4 regions of the Sphingomonas lacunae genome follow, and region 1 is predicted to be linked to each of the others. Evidence: predicted binding sites of a transcription regulator. Region 1 holds the regulator's gene; each other region holds the start of a gene.
What was found. Region 1 encodes LexA, which represses DNA repair genes until DNA is damaged. Its sites were predicted from a motif close to GTTCCNCNCTTGTTCT; they were not measured.
Positions count from the first base shown of each region.

Region 2: recA (recombinase RecA) is a predicted target of LexA. The motif match lies at 1,166-1,181, and genes of this name have one in related genera.
Region 3: radA (DNA repair protein RadA) is a predicted target of LexA. The motif match lies at 1,731-1,746, and genes of this name have one in related genera.
Region 4: GV829_RS01390 (ImuA family protein) is a predicted target of LexA. The motif match lies at 1,586-1,601, and genes of this name have one in related genera.

Region 1 covers NZ_CP053015.1:2,185,560-2,189,004, forward strand. The annotation lists gene GV829_RS10500 (ComEC/Rec2 family competence protein) at 1-1,665, shown strand, start outside; gene lexA (transcriptional repressor LexA) at 1,656-2,345, opposite strand; gene trpC (indole-3-glycerol phosphate synthase TrpC) at 2,456-3,259, opposite strand.
Region 2 covers NZ_CP053015.1:2,348,328-2,351,772, forward strand. The annotation lists gene GV829_RS11240 (DUF1254 domain-containing protein) at 1-2, shown strand, start outside; tRNA gene GV829_RS11245 (tRNA-Arg) at 78-154, shown strand; gene GV829_RS11250 (DUF350 domain-containing protein) at 335-757, shown strand; gene recA (recombinase RecA) at 1,264-2,337, shown strand; gene GV829_RS11260 (glutathione S-transferase family protein) at 2,480-3,109, shown strand; gene alaS (alanine--tRNA ligase) at 3,226-3,445, shown strand, end outside.
Region 3 covers NZ_CP053015.1:1,692,076-1,695,520, reverse strand. The annotation lists gene GV829_RS08145 (CvpA family protein) at 1-394, opposite strand, end outside; gene radA (DNA repair protein RadA) at 348-1,715, opposite strand; gene GV829_RS08135 (DUF4197 domain-containing protein) at 1,821-2,522, shown strand; gene GV829_RS08130 (DUF2490 domain-containing protein) at 2,605-3,231, opposite strand; gene fsa (fructose-6-phosphate aldolase) at 3,397-3,445, shown strand, end outside.
Region 4 covers NZ_CP053015.1:312,557-316,001, reverse strand. The annotation lists gene GV829_RS01395 (Y-family DNA polymerase) at 1-794, opposite strand, end outside; gene GV829_RS01390 (ImuA family protein) at 694-1,569, opposite strand; gene GV829_RS01385 (zinc-binding dehydrogenase) at 1,778-2,911, shown strand; gene GV829_RS01380 (SDR family NAD(P)-dependent oxidoreductase) at 3,030-3,445, shown strand, end outside.

The DNA.
Region 1 (3,445 bases):
CGGCTGGTGCCGCCGCCGCGCGCAGCTTTGCCAGGTGGCTATGATTTTGCGCGTCGCGCCTGGTTCGAACAGATTGGCGCGGTCGGCAGCGCCATCGGACCAGTCGAGCGGATCAATGCACGACAGGAGTCTGGCCCGGGGCTGAGGGCGCGACTGTCCGCCCACATCCAGACACAGGTGGCAGGCGGTCCGGGAGCGATAGCGGCTGCCTTTGCCACCGGTGACAGAGGGGCGATCAGCGCTGAGGATGATGAGGCCATGCGTCGTTCCGGATTGGCGCACTTGTTGTCAATCAGCGGGTTGCATGTCACCGCGGCGGTGGGTGGTGCCATGTGGATGGCTCTGCGGTTGCTCGCGCTATCGCCTTGGCTGGCGCTGCGGTTTCCATTGGTCACCGTGTCGGCGGGATGCGGAGCGTTGGTAGGCCTGGGCTACACCTTGCTGACCGGCGGCGAGATTCCGACAGTACGCTCGCTGCTTGCCGCTCTTCTGGTCCTGTTGGCGCTGGTGCTGGGTCGCGACGCGATAACCCTGCGCCTGATTGGTGCAGGAGCGATGGTGGTGCTGCTGCTTTGGCCAGAGGCCCTGGTAGGGCCCAGTTTCCAGCTGAGCTTTGCCGCAGTGACGGCCATTGTCGCGCTGCACAGTTCACCGCGGGCGATTAGCTGGTTCTCGGCGCGCGACGAGGGATGGCTTCGCAAGTTTGGCCGAACCATGGCAAGTCTGTTCCTGACCGGCCTGGTCGTGGAACTGGCGCTCATTCCGATTGGCTTGTTTCATTTCCACAAGACCGGTCTTTATGGTGCCGCGGCCAATATTGTTGCGATTCCGCTGACGACGTTCATCGTCATGCCGGCTGAAGCGCTCGCGCTGGCACTCGACAGTGTCGGCTTGGGTGCGCCTGCCTGGTGGGTGGTGGAGCAATCGCTCGCCCTGTTGCTGTTCATTGCGCATTTTGTTGCCAACGCCCCCGGTGCCACGGCCAATCTGCCCGCGATGCCACGGGGCGCATTCGGCCTGATGCTGGCAGGCGGTCTTTGGCTGCTGATCTGGACAAGGCCATGGCGTTGGTGGGGCGCCGTACCATTTGTCCTCGGGGCCGTTTGGGCGCTGTCAATCACTCCGCCGGATCTATTGATCACAGGCGATGGCCGGCATGTTGCCGTGCGCACCGATGATGGCCGCTATGTGCTGTTGAGGGATAGGGCAGGCGAATTTGTCCGCGACCAGTTGGCCGAAGCGGCCGGCATTGACGAGGAGCTGGCATCTCTCGCCGAGCAACCCGGCGTGCGCTGCTCACCCGACTTTTGCGTCTGGACGATGGAAAGAGCGGGACGCCGCTGGTCCGTTATGGCATCCCGCAGCGGGTACAGGACGGATTGGGAGCCGTTGGTCAAGGCCTGTGCCGAGGTGGACATCGTCATCGCCGACCGGTGGTTGCCCCGGGCCTGTCAGCCCCGCTGGCTGAAGGCCGACCAGAAAGCGTTGAGGGAGACCGGTGGCCTGACAATCAGGCTGGACCCGCCGTCGGTAGAAGCGGTGGCGGCAAGCTGGCGGGGGATGCCATGGGGCCAGCCGCCAACCATAATGCCGCCGCGCCGTGGGCAGCAGGAGCCACCCGCAGAGCGCTCAGCCGCCGGAACCGGCGCGTCCCCTCAATGGTAGCGGCGGAGCAAGCCAGCCAGTTTGCCCTGAACCACGACACGCTGGGCGTCATACACCTGTGGCTCATAGGCGGGGTTGGCCGGGTCGAGGCGAACAGCGCGCCCTTCGCGGCGGAAATATTTCAGCGTGGCGTCCTGACCATCAACGAGAGCGACGACAATGTCCCCTTCGCGCGCGGTATCGGACCGTTTGATAAGGGCATAATCGCCGTTCAGAATGCCAGCCTCAACCATCGAGTCACCCGACACTTCGAGCGCATAATGGTCGCCCGGGCCAAGCAACGCGGCGGGAACGGCCAACTGGCTGTGGTCCTCAAACGCTTCGATCGGCACACCGGCGGCAATGCGGCCGTGCAGCGGCAGTTCGATGATGTCGTTGGCGACATCTGCCGCGCGCGGGGCGGCACGTGACGGGAAGGCAACGACGTTGGCGTCGGCGGCCGGCTTGGCTACCGGGCGCTCGCCACGTCCAGGATTGCGGACAACTTCCAGCGCGCGAGCCCGATTAGGCAGACGGCGCAGGAAACCGCGTTCCTCAAGCGCGCTGATGAGGCGGTGTACACCCGACTTGGACTTGAGGCCCAGAGCCTCCTTCATCTCTTCAAAGGAAGGTGAAATGCCGGTTTCAGCGAGGCGATCCTCAATAAAGCAAATGAGTTCGTGCTGTTTACGGGTCAGCATGACGGTTCTCCGTGGCGGAACGTACGGTGAACTTCTAATGAAACAAGAAGGGAACGTCAAGGGGCCAAAGCATGGCCTTTGGCCCGAGCAGATAGGTTAGCGTCCAAGCGTCAACTTCCAGAATCGGCCAAAAGGGCGCAGGTCGCGGCCTCGACGTCTTCGTGCCGCATGAGATGTTCGCCGACGAGGAAGGCGTGGATGCCGGCAGCGCGCATGCGGGCGATGTCCTGCGGACCCGCGATGCCGCTTTCGCAGACGAGGGTAGTCCCTGGGGCGACCAGCGGGGCGAGGCGTTCGCTGATGGCGAGATCAGTGACAAAGCGCTTCAAATCGCGGTTGTTGACGCCGATCAGGCGGCTGTTGAGGGTGGCGAGAGCGCGGGCGAGTTCGTCCTCATTATGCACCTCGACCAGCACGTCCATGCCATGGGCTTCGGCCTCGGCCTCGATGGCGACCATGGTGGCGTCATCGAGCGCGGCGACGATAATGAGGATGGCGTCGGCGCCCAAGGCGCGGGCCTCGGTCACCTGCCAGGGATCGACCATGAAATCCTTGCGCAGGCAAGGCAGCGACACGGCGGCGCGGGCAGCGACGAGATAGGCATCATCACCCTGAAAATAGGGCCCATCGGTCAGGACCGAGAGGCAGGCGGCCCCGCCAGCGGCATAAGCGCGGGCGTGGGTGGGCGGATCAAAATCGGCGCGGATCACCCCCTTCGACGGGCTGGCTTTCTTGATCTCTGCGATCAAGGCGGCTTGGCCAGCGGCAATCTTGCCATCAAGCGCGGCCCGAAAGCCTCGCGGGGGAGATGCGGCGGCGATGCGGATTGCCAAATCGGCATCGCTGACCACCGCCTTGCGGCGGGCGACTTCGGCGGCGGTAGTGGCGCAGATTTCGGCGAGTTTGTCTGTCATGGCTGCGCGCTTAGCCGATCAGGCGGCGGTTGGGGAGGGGTGAAGGAGATCGGCGACTGTATTATTGGTGCAATACGGATGGTTGACACAAGTTGACACCCACGTGGAGACAAAAGACGGTTCTGACACAAGGGTTTGCGGGGATTGGTCATCTTCAAAGGTTGACACTTGTTGACATGGGTTGAC
Region 2 (3,445 bases), 160 kb from region 1:
GAGGCAGGAGGGCCAAAAAAACCGAAAAAGGGGGTTGCGCGACGGCGCGCCCCCGCATAGTAGCGCGGCTCCAACGCGCACCCGTAGCTCAGCTGGATAGAGCATCAGACTACGAATCTGAGGGTCGGACGTTCGAATCGTTCCGGGTGCGCCATTTTCCCCTTATATCGAAGCATGGCTGACGCTTTTGTCCGCAGAGCGATTTGTCGCCAAAATGGTTCTATTTTGCACTGGATCAATGTAGTTTGATTCCGGCTGAAATAGTTCAGCGTGCTTCGCAGAGACAATCGCGGCCAGAAGGCAGCGCCTGCGTTCACCAGGTCGCGAGGTCGTCATGACTGATTTTGTGCCGGTATGGGCGAGTATGCAGGCCGGACTGCCTGTGCTGATCCTGCATTTGGCCCTCACCACCTTTTTGTGGGGCATTGCCTTGGCCCTTGCCCATGGTCTCAGCAAGTGGCGGTTCGGCCGCGATGACGCACGAGAAAATCATGCGGTTACCCTTGTCCATGGCGGCGAGGCTCTGGCGCTGGCATTGCCATTGGCGGCCGCGTTGGCGGGATCAGTCAATGCCGCCGACAATCTGCTGTGGGGTGGGGTTGTCGCTTTGGTGCAACTTGGCTGGTCTCTGCTCAGCGTCTTGGCGATGCGTGCGATAGTCAGACGGGTGGGTCAGGGTGACATGTCCGCAGCGATTCATCTGATTGGCGTGCGACTCGGATTTGCACTTCTCAATTCCGCCGCCATCGGGAGCTGAATGTCAGGCTGATTGGTGGGCAAAGGCCAGGGTGCAACCATCCGCTTTGACCATGCAGCCGCTTTTCCATGCATTGGATTACCGTCCTTTCAGCTGTTTATCGCTGAAAGATTGCGATTCACTGCCTCCTTCCGCTAATTGCCGGCCAAGGATCAAAAAGGTCCGGGTCGCAAAAAAATGGGAGGTGGGCATGAGCTTCACCAAATGGCTGCAATGCCGGGTAACCGGGCATGCTCCGCTCAAGGATCGAGCGCAGAAATACAAGGATACCTATCGGGCGCCATGCGGGCGATGTGGCGGTACAGTGGAACGGGTCCGCTCCGGGGTTTGGCGTAGCCGTTGAGCAGAACATGTCTCCCCTGAAATCTCCTGTTTTCGGCCGTCTGGGCGAATTCGGCAGGCAACGAAGTTCTTCTCTTGTTCTTTTGGAACAAATGGGATACACATCTCCTATGGCCGATGCGTTGTAGCGCCTTGGCATTGCGTCTAGGTAGGAGGGCAGTCCCATGGCAGCACAACTCAAGGTGATTGACAGCACGATGGCTAATTCCCCGGAACGGCAGCGCGCACTCGAAGCAGCACTGGCCCAGATTGATCGCGCATTCGGCAAAGGTTCGGCCATGCGGCTGGGCAGCAAGGAAGCGATGGAGGTGGAGGCTATCTCTACCGGTTCGCTTGGTCTCGACATCGCTCTGGGCATTGGCGGCCTGCCGCGGGGCAGGGTGATCGAAGTCTATGGTCCGGAAAGCTCGGGCAAGACCACATTGGCCCTGCATGTGATTGCTGAAGCACAGAAAGCAGGCGGCACGGCGGCCTTTGTCGATGCCGAACATGCGCTGGATCCTGTCTATGCCAAGAAGGTGGGCGTCAACATCGACGAGCTGATTGTCTCGCAGCCGGATACAGGCGAGCAGGCGCTGGAGATTGTCGACACGCTGGTGCGGTCGAACGCGATCGACGTGCTCGTTGTTGATTCGGTGGCTGCATTGGTTCCGCGCGCCGAAATCGAGGGAGAGATGGGCGACAGCCATGTCGGCCTTCAGGCCCGGCTGATGTCACAATCCTTGCGCAAGCTGACCGGTTCGATCAGCCGCTCGCGCTGCATTGTCATCTTCATCAACCAGCTGCGCATGAAGATTGGCGTGATGTACGGCAATCCGGAGACGACGACGGGCGGCAATGCGCTGAAATTCTATGCCAGCGTCCGGCTCGATATCCGTCGCACCGGACAGATCAAGGATCGTGACGATATTGTTGGCAACGCGACCCGGGTAAAGGTGGTCAAGAACAAGGTTGCCCCGCCTTTCAAGCAGGTTGAATTCGACATCATGTATGGCGAGGGCATCTCCAAGATCGGCGAAATCCTCGATATTGGTGTCAAGGCTGGCTTGGTGGAGAAATCGGGCGCCTGGTTCTCCTACGACTCGGTCCGCATTGGGCAGGGCCGTGAGAATGCCAAGCAGTTCCTCAGGGAGAATCCGGAGCTGCGCGAAAAGCTGGAAAAGGCGATCCGTGGCAAGACCGAAGAGGTTGCCGATGCGATGATGGTCGGCCCCAGCGCGGATGATGATGTGGAATGAGTCAAAGGGGCCGGGTGCACCACCCAGCCCCTTTCGCTATCAGCGACATCGCCGATTCCGCCAAAGCTTCTAGCCAAGGCTGACGGGAATGGGCAGGATGGGGCAGAAGGCGCGGGATATGCGTCAAGGACAGGAGCTCCCCATGACCATCATCGTTCATCATCTCAACAACAGCCGCTCGCAGCGCATCCTGTGGTTGCTTGAGGAATTGGGTGCGGACTATGAAGTAAGGCTGCACCTGCGTGACGCAGTGACCAACCTCGCACCGCCCGAACTGATCGCCGTCCATCCCCTCGGCAAGTCACCGATGATCGAGGATGACGGACGGGTCATCATCGAATCCGGGGCGATTGTTGAATATCTGTGCGAACGGCATGGCGGCGGACATTTGGTTCCTGCACGAGGCTCCGATGCCCATGTCCGTCACCTTGAATGGCTACATTTTGCAGAGGGGTCGGCGATGACGCCGATCCTGCTGCAACTTTACACTTCGCGTCTCGGGGATGCCGCAGCGCCTTTGCAACCGCGCATCCACCAGCAACTCGCCGCCCATTTTGGCTATATGGAGGGCGAGCTCAATCATCATGGACATTTCATTGGCGATACATTGTCGGCAGCGGACATCATGCTCAGCTTTCCTGCCGAAATCGCGGTGATGCAGGGTGGGGCGGCCATGTGGCCAAAATTGGCTGCCTTTGTTGCCGCCATTCATGCTCGACCCGCGTGGCAACGTGCTCTGGTGCGGGGCGAGGCAGCCTACGCCTACGGCTGACGGAGGAAAGATCAGCCTGCTTTACCACCTGTAAGGTCATTTGATCGTCGCTTTCGGTCACTCCAACCGATTTTGATAGCTTGTCGGCGCCGCTGCCCTCGCCTAAGTCGCGAGCCATGACTTCGACCAACGATATCCGCCGCTCATTTCTCGATTATTTCGCGAGCAACGGGCACGAAGCCGTTCCGTCAGCACCGCTGGTGCCGCACAATGACCCGACGTTGATGTTCACCAACGCCGGCATGGTGCCGTTCAAGAATGTGTTCACCGGTCTGGAAAAGCGTAGCTATACGCGGGCTGCTTCCTCCCAGAAATGCGTTCGTGCCGGGGGCAAGC
Region 3 (3,445 bases), 490 kb from region 1:
CCTTGAGCAGGCCGAAACCGCCACCGAGCAAACGGTCGACCGGGCCGATCAGGCTCGAGCGGGTGCGGCTGCCGATCTGGACCGCCGCGAATTTGCCCCCGCCCCAGATGATGCCCATGATCAGGGCAAAGGCGAGCACCGACGATCCGGTTTCGGTGCCGATGGTCGGTGTCAGCCACTCAGTCGCCGGTTGGTGGAGGATGCGCAGCGCGAACAGGGCGACGATCAACGCGCCAAGCGACAGCACCTCTTGCACAAAGCCGCGCATGAGGCCGGTAATGGCTCCCCCGGCAAGGGCGAGCAGGATGATGATGTCGAGCGCGGTCAATCCGTACATGCCGCCGTCGCTATCCCCTGCCCAGCAGATGGTCAACGAAATCGGCGAGGCGATCATGCGTTTGCAGGCGGACGCCGGCATCGGGCGCGGCATGGGCGGGAATGATCGCCCGGGCGAAACCGAGCTTGCCCGCTTCCTTGAGCCGGAGCGGTGCGTGGGCGACCGGGCGCAATTCGCCCGACAGCGCAATCTCCCCGAAAATGACGGCATCGGCGGGGATGGGCCGTTCGGCAAAGGCCGAAATGATCGCCGCCGCTACCGCCATATCCGCCGCCGGATCGGTCAGGCGATAGCCACCGGCAACGTTGAGATAGACCTCCGCCGAAGAGAGCGAGAGGCCGCAGCGCGCCTCCAGCACCGCAAGGATCATCGCGAGGCGGCCCGAATCCCAGCCGACGACGGCACGGCGCGGGGTGGCCCCGCTGGCGAGGCGCAGGGTCAGCGCCTGTATCTCGACGAGGACAGGGCGCGTGCCCTCCAGCGCCGGGAAGACAGCGGTGCCCGGCGCGACCTCCCCGTGCCGGTCGGTGAGGAACAGGGCGGAGGGATTGGTGACTTCCTGCAACCCCTCCTGCGCCATGGCGAACACGCCGATCTCGTCGGTGCCGCCAAAGCGGTTTTTGACCGCGCGGAGGATGCGATACTGGTGGCTGCGTTCCCCCTCGAACGCCAGAACTGTGTCGACCATATGTTCGAGCACGCGCGGGCCGGCGAGGCTGCCGTCCTTGGTGACATGGCCGACGAGGATGACGGCGGTGCCGCGATCCTTGGCAAAGCGTATCAACTCCTGCGCCGAGGCGCGGACCTGGCTGACGGTGCCGGGCGCACCCTCGATCAGGTCCGAATGCATCGTCTGGATCGAATCGATGATGAGGAGGTCAGGGGCAGCGCCCTGCCCCATCGTGGTCAAAATGTCGCGCACAGACGTGGCCGAGGCGAGGCTGACCGGCGCATTGGCATAGCCCAGCCGGGCGGCGCGCAGGCGAACCTGCCCGGCGGCTTCCTCTCCCGAGACATAGGCCACCGACTTGCCAGCCAGCGCGAGGCGGGCCGCGACCTGCAACAACAACGTCGACTTGCCTATGCCGGGATCACCGCCGATCAGCGTCGCGGAGCCGGCAACCAGTCCACCGCCAACCGCACGGTCAAATTCGCCGACACCGCTGTGCATGCGCGCCGGCATGGTGTCCGCGCCCGAGAGGCTTTCCAGCTCAATCGGGCGGCCACCGGCCGACAGGTCATGCTTTTGCGAGAAGACAGTGGCAGGGGCTTCTTCGGCGAGCGTGTTCCATTCGCCGCAGTCGGGGCATTGCCCTTGCCAGCGGTTTTGCGAGCTGCCGCACGCCTGGCAGACAAAGGTGCGTTTGGGCTTGGCCATGGCAGCTGCATAGCGGGAACAGGAAGGGAACGCCAGTAGGGCTTTCATCGGCGCGCAAGCCGTGGGATGCTGCCGAACGGCAAGCAGAGCATGGGGAGATCAGCGGTGACCGACATATCCTTGCAATCAGGCGTGAATCGCCGGTCACTGATACGAATCGGGGCTCTTGCCCCGCTGCTCACCATGCCGTTGCTGGCTGGATGCGCCACAGGGCCGGGCGGCTTCAATCTGACCGAGGCGATCCGCCGGCTGTTGACCCTGTCGTCGCAGCGGGCCTTTGCGCTGTTGCTGCAACCCAATGGATTTTACGACAGCCAGGTCGCGCGGATCGAGCTGCCGCAGCAATTGGCGAGCAGTGGCGGGGTGTTGCGCCAGGTGCTGACGACACAGGTGGTGCGCGACCGGCTGGCGCGATCACTCAACAGCGCGGCGGAACGCGGCGCGGAACGGGCGGCGCCAGTCATCACCCAGGCAATCAGTTCCATCACCGTCGCCGACGCGATGAGCGTGCTGCGAGGCGGCCCGGGAGCGGCGACGGCACTATTGGAACAATCGCTGGCCGGCGGGCTGATCAACCAGATGTTCCCGGCCGTGGGTGACGCGCTGCGCATCGCTTCGGACGATGTGGTGGCGAGGGCGCTGCGGGCCGCGACCGGTTATGATGTGGCGAGCCTTGCCCGCGATGTCAGCGACGGGGCCAATCGTGGTATCTGGCGGGCGATTGCTGCGGAGGAGGCCAATATTCGCGCCAATCCGCAGGCGACCAACGACCCGCTGCTGATCGCGGTGCTGGCGCTGGCGCGGTAGGATTTCGGAGGGCCATAGCCCTCCGTCATCGCTTTGCTGCGCTTCCTCTCCATCGCAAGTCGATGGGGAGGAAGAGGCAGCCTCAAAAATGCGCGTCGATGGTCAGCGTAGCAATATGACTGTCGGTCAGGCGGGCACCTGGGACGAAGATGTGCTGCCAATTATAGCTGGGGGCTATGCCCAGGCTGTCACTCAATCTGAAGCGGACAGCGGCCGATGTGCGACTGGCGGTCAGGCCGGCGCGCTGGCCCCATTGCGTGTCATTGAGTGAGGCAATCAGTTCCTCGCTCAGGTTCAGATTGGCCGCATCGCTGAGCGGGTAACTGGCGCGCAGGCGCCCACGGGTGCGCCAGCCCCATTCGCCGCCACCGGGCTGGAGCCGTTGTTCCAATCCGGTCCGGCCATCGATGCGCCAATTGCCGATTTGCGCCACGGGAAAGGCAAGATTTTGCCCGACACGATGTTCGATCCGGTCGCTGCCGCCATCAACAAAGCTGTCGACAAGGCCATAGGTGAGTTGCACCGACCACCCTTCTGCCAGTGTCTGGCGCACGCCGATGCGGCCAATCGACTGGGCCACATCGACACTGTTCGACCGTGACCGCAGGATGAGGTCAGCGGTCACTGCGGTCTGATCCGCAACTTTGGCATCTGCTGCGATTACCAGCCAGCCCTGCACATCACTGTCAGCAAGGGCCGCGGTCGGCATCAAAAGCTGGCAAGACAGCGCCACAAGCCACCGGTAGCTCAGCCTCATGTCCCCAGCCCCCCTGCCATGTCCGCTGTGCTACCGCGCTGGCAGTCGCCGCGCTATAGCCTTTGCACGAATCATCCGCTTGCGCCTTGGCGCGGCACATAGGGAAGCACAAGCGCCATGAAATTCTTTGCCGACACCGCCGAAATCGCCGACATCCGTGATCTGG
Region 4 (3,445 bases), 1.1 Mb from region 1:
GCCAGTGGCTCGGCAAAACGCCGGGCAAAGGCCAGCGCCGGCGGCACCCGGCGCGGTGACAGGCGGCTGTCGCTGCGCCCCAACATGCGTGCCAGCGCCTCGCTCGCTTCCTCGCCAAAGCGGGCGGAGAGCGGCGCGGTGGGCCGTCCGGCAAGGTCGCCAATCGTGCGCAGCCCGGCCCGGCGCAATCCGGTCACCGCCTCTTCCTCCAGCCGCAGCGCGGCAATCGGCAGGCGGCGGATCGCCGCCTCCTCGTCGGGCGCGGGCACCGTCTGGAACCGTGCCAGCGCCTGCGCCGCCTCGGGCGTGCCGGCAAAGGCATGGCGCAGCGACAGGCCCATAGCGCCGATCCGTTCCTCGGCATCTGCCGCCATCGCCCTCTCACCACCGAACAGATGCGCCGCACCGGTGATATCGAGCGTCAGCCCGTCTAGCGGGTCGAGCGCGACCAGCGGCGTATAGCGGTCGGCCATGTCAGCCAACGCCTCCAGCCAGCGCGCATCGGCCAGCGGATCGGCCTCGATCGTTTCCAGATCGGGCACGCGTGCCCGCGCATCGGCCAGCGACAGGCCGGGGGCCAGGCCTTGTGCCGCCGCCGCTTCATCGACAGCAGTCAATATCACCGCACCGCGATGCTTTTCGACACAGGCGATCGGTACCGGCCATGGCTCGCGCCCCGCCGCCCGTCGCTCGCTATGCAGCCGATCGGTCGACAGAAAGGGAAAGGTCAGGGCGAGAAAGCGCCGCTGCGCCCGCGTGCCTCCCTTGGGCGGCCGCGCCGGATTTGCCGCCATAAACGGCGGCGATGGCGCTGCCGATTCGGCGGGTGACGGGCTCTTCGTCGCGCCGGTTGCGACTACCCGGTTCGATGAAACAGCCTTGCTCACGGTTCCACTCCACTAACCAGCGCCCGCCCGCCGGGCGGCCACGCTGTCGCATGATTGTCAGGTCGAGCGCCGGATGACCGGGGGCATTGGCCTCCAGAGGGGCCGATGGTGCCGATGTCACCTGCCAGCGTGTCCAGGCCGCCGATGGCACCAGTTCGGCCGCCACCCTCAGCATCAGCGCGGTGACGCCTGATTGCTCGGCCGCCATTGCCAACCGCCGGCTCGCGGTCAGGTCGAGGGCAGGGGCCCCTTGCCACAGCTCGATCACCGCCACACCCACCGCCGGGCATCGCACCACCTCCGCCGCCGCCTTCAGGATGGCTAGCGCATCGGGCAGCAGGGCGATGGTCAGCACCGCCGGATCAAGGCCGATCTCGGCCAGTCCCGGCCCGTACAGCCCGCCGCCGCGCCGCTGCGCCTCATCCTGCCGCAACCACACCAGCGGCCCACCCGCCTGCCGCGCCAGCATCGCGGCAAAGCCTGCCACCGCCGCTGCATCCTCGGCCTCGGCGGCAAACAGCTCGTGCAACCGCGCGCGCATCATCCCGCCGTCCAGCGCGGCGTCGATCGCGGCATGACCGGTCGGCACCCGCTCCGGGTCCGCCGTTGCCGTTTGCTGCTGTCGCTCGATGGCGGCAAGTTGCCGCCGCAAGCGGGAGAGGGCGTGCGCCGACTCGCTCATGGCGATTCCGTTCAATGTTCTTACTTTGTTCTAAAATGCCATGCCGCCGGAACGAGTCAAGCATTGATCGATGCTCCTGCCATCGTCGGATGCCGCAACGGCAAGCCGTCCAACCATACCCCTTTTACAAAAAGCGCTTGGGCCAGCCCCGCACAGCGCCTAGTCTGCGCGCCAGAAACCATCATCAAAGACTCTTGAGGAGAAACACATGAGCGACCTGCCCACCGATGGCCTGGCCCTGTTTTCGACCGCTACCGGCGACGGCACCATGAAGGTGACGCTCGAGCCGCAGGTACTTGCCCCGCTCGCCGATGACGAACTGCTGCTCCGCGTCGAAGCGACGCCGATCAACCCGTCGGACCTCGGCTTGCTGTTCGGCCCCGGCGATGTCAGCACCGCCCGCGTTGACAGCAGCGCCGCCAACCCGACGCTGGTGATGGACATTTTCCCGCACATGGCGCGCATGGTCACCGCCCGGCTCGATCAGCCGATGCCGGTCGGCAACGAAGGCGCGGGCACCGTTGTCGCCGCTGGCGCCTCGGCGGCGGCGCAGGCGCTGGTCGGCCGCGTCGTCGCCACCTTTGGCGGGGCGATGTACCGCAAATACCGTGTGGTGAAAGTCTCCGACGCGATGGTCCTGCCCGAAGGCGCGACCGCCCGTGAAGGTGCGTCGCTGACGGTCAATCCGCTCACCGCCCTGTCGATGATCGCCACCATGCGCCGTGAAGGCTATAGCGCGCTCGTCCACACCGCTGCTGCCTCGAACCTCGGCCAGATGCTCGTCCGCCTGTGCCAGGCCGAAGGGGTGCAGCTGGTCAACATAGTCCGCTCGGCGGAACAGGTCGCCATCCTCAAGGGGCTGGGTGCGGACCATGTCATCGACAGCTCGACCCCCGATTTCTTCGACCGTCTCGTTGACGCGCTCGTCGCCACGGGCGCGACGCTCGCCTTTGACGCCATCGGCGGTGGCAAGCTTGCCGGGCAGATCCTCACCGCGATGGAGGCCGCCGCCGCCCGCACCGGCGCAGGCTTCTCGGTCTATGGTTCGACCGTCCACAAACAGGTCTATATCTACGGCTCGCTCGACACCGGCCCGACCGAATTCAACCGCAGCTTTGGCCTGCAATGGGGCATTGGCGGCTGGCTGTTGACCCCGCAGCTGATGAAGATGCCGGGCGAAGTCGCCGGCATGCGCCAGCGTGTCATCGACGAACGCAATGGCATCTTCGCCAGCCACTACACTGCCGACATCAGCCTCAGGGACATGCTCAATCCGGAGATTGCCAAGGCCTATCAGGCCAAGGCCACCGGCACCAAATATCTCGTCAACCCCTCGGCCTGAGCCCATCCTCCCCTTCAGGGGAGGGGGACCATCCGCAGGATGGTGGAGGGGCAGGCCCGCTGATGCGCCACAACGCAACCGCCGCCGTCCCTCCCGTCCAGCCTAACAGGAGACCCCCATGCAATCCCTCTTTGACCTCAGCGGCAAGACCGCGATCATCACCGGCTCGACCCGTGGCATCGGCAAGGCGATTGCCGAACATTATGCGCTGCACGGTGCCAATGTCGTCATCTCCAGCCGCACGGCGGAAGCCTGCGAGGCCGTCGCCGCCGAAATCAACGCGCGCGGGCAGGGCAAGGCGGTGGCTATCCCTGCCAGCATCTCGTCCAAGGCGGCGCTTGAGGACATGGTGGCTAGGGCGCGTGATGCCTTTGGTCCTATCGACATCCTCGTCGCCAATGCCGCGTCCAACCCCTATTACGGCCCGGCCGGCGGCATCTCGGACGAACAGTTCCGCAAGATCCTCGACAACAACATCCTGTCGAACCACTGGCTGGCGCAGCTTGTCCTGCCGGACATGATCGAGAAAAAGGA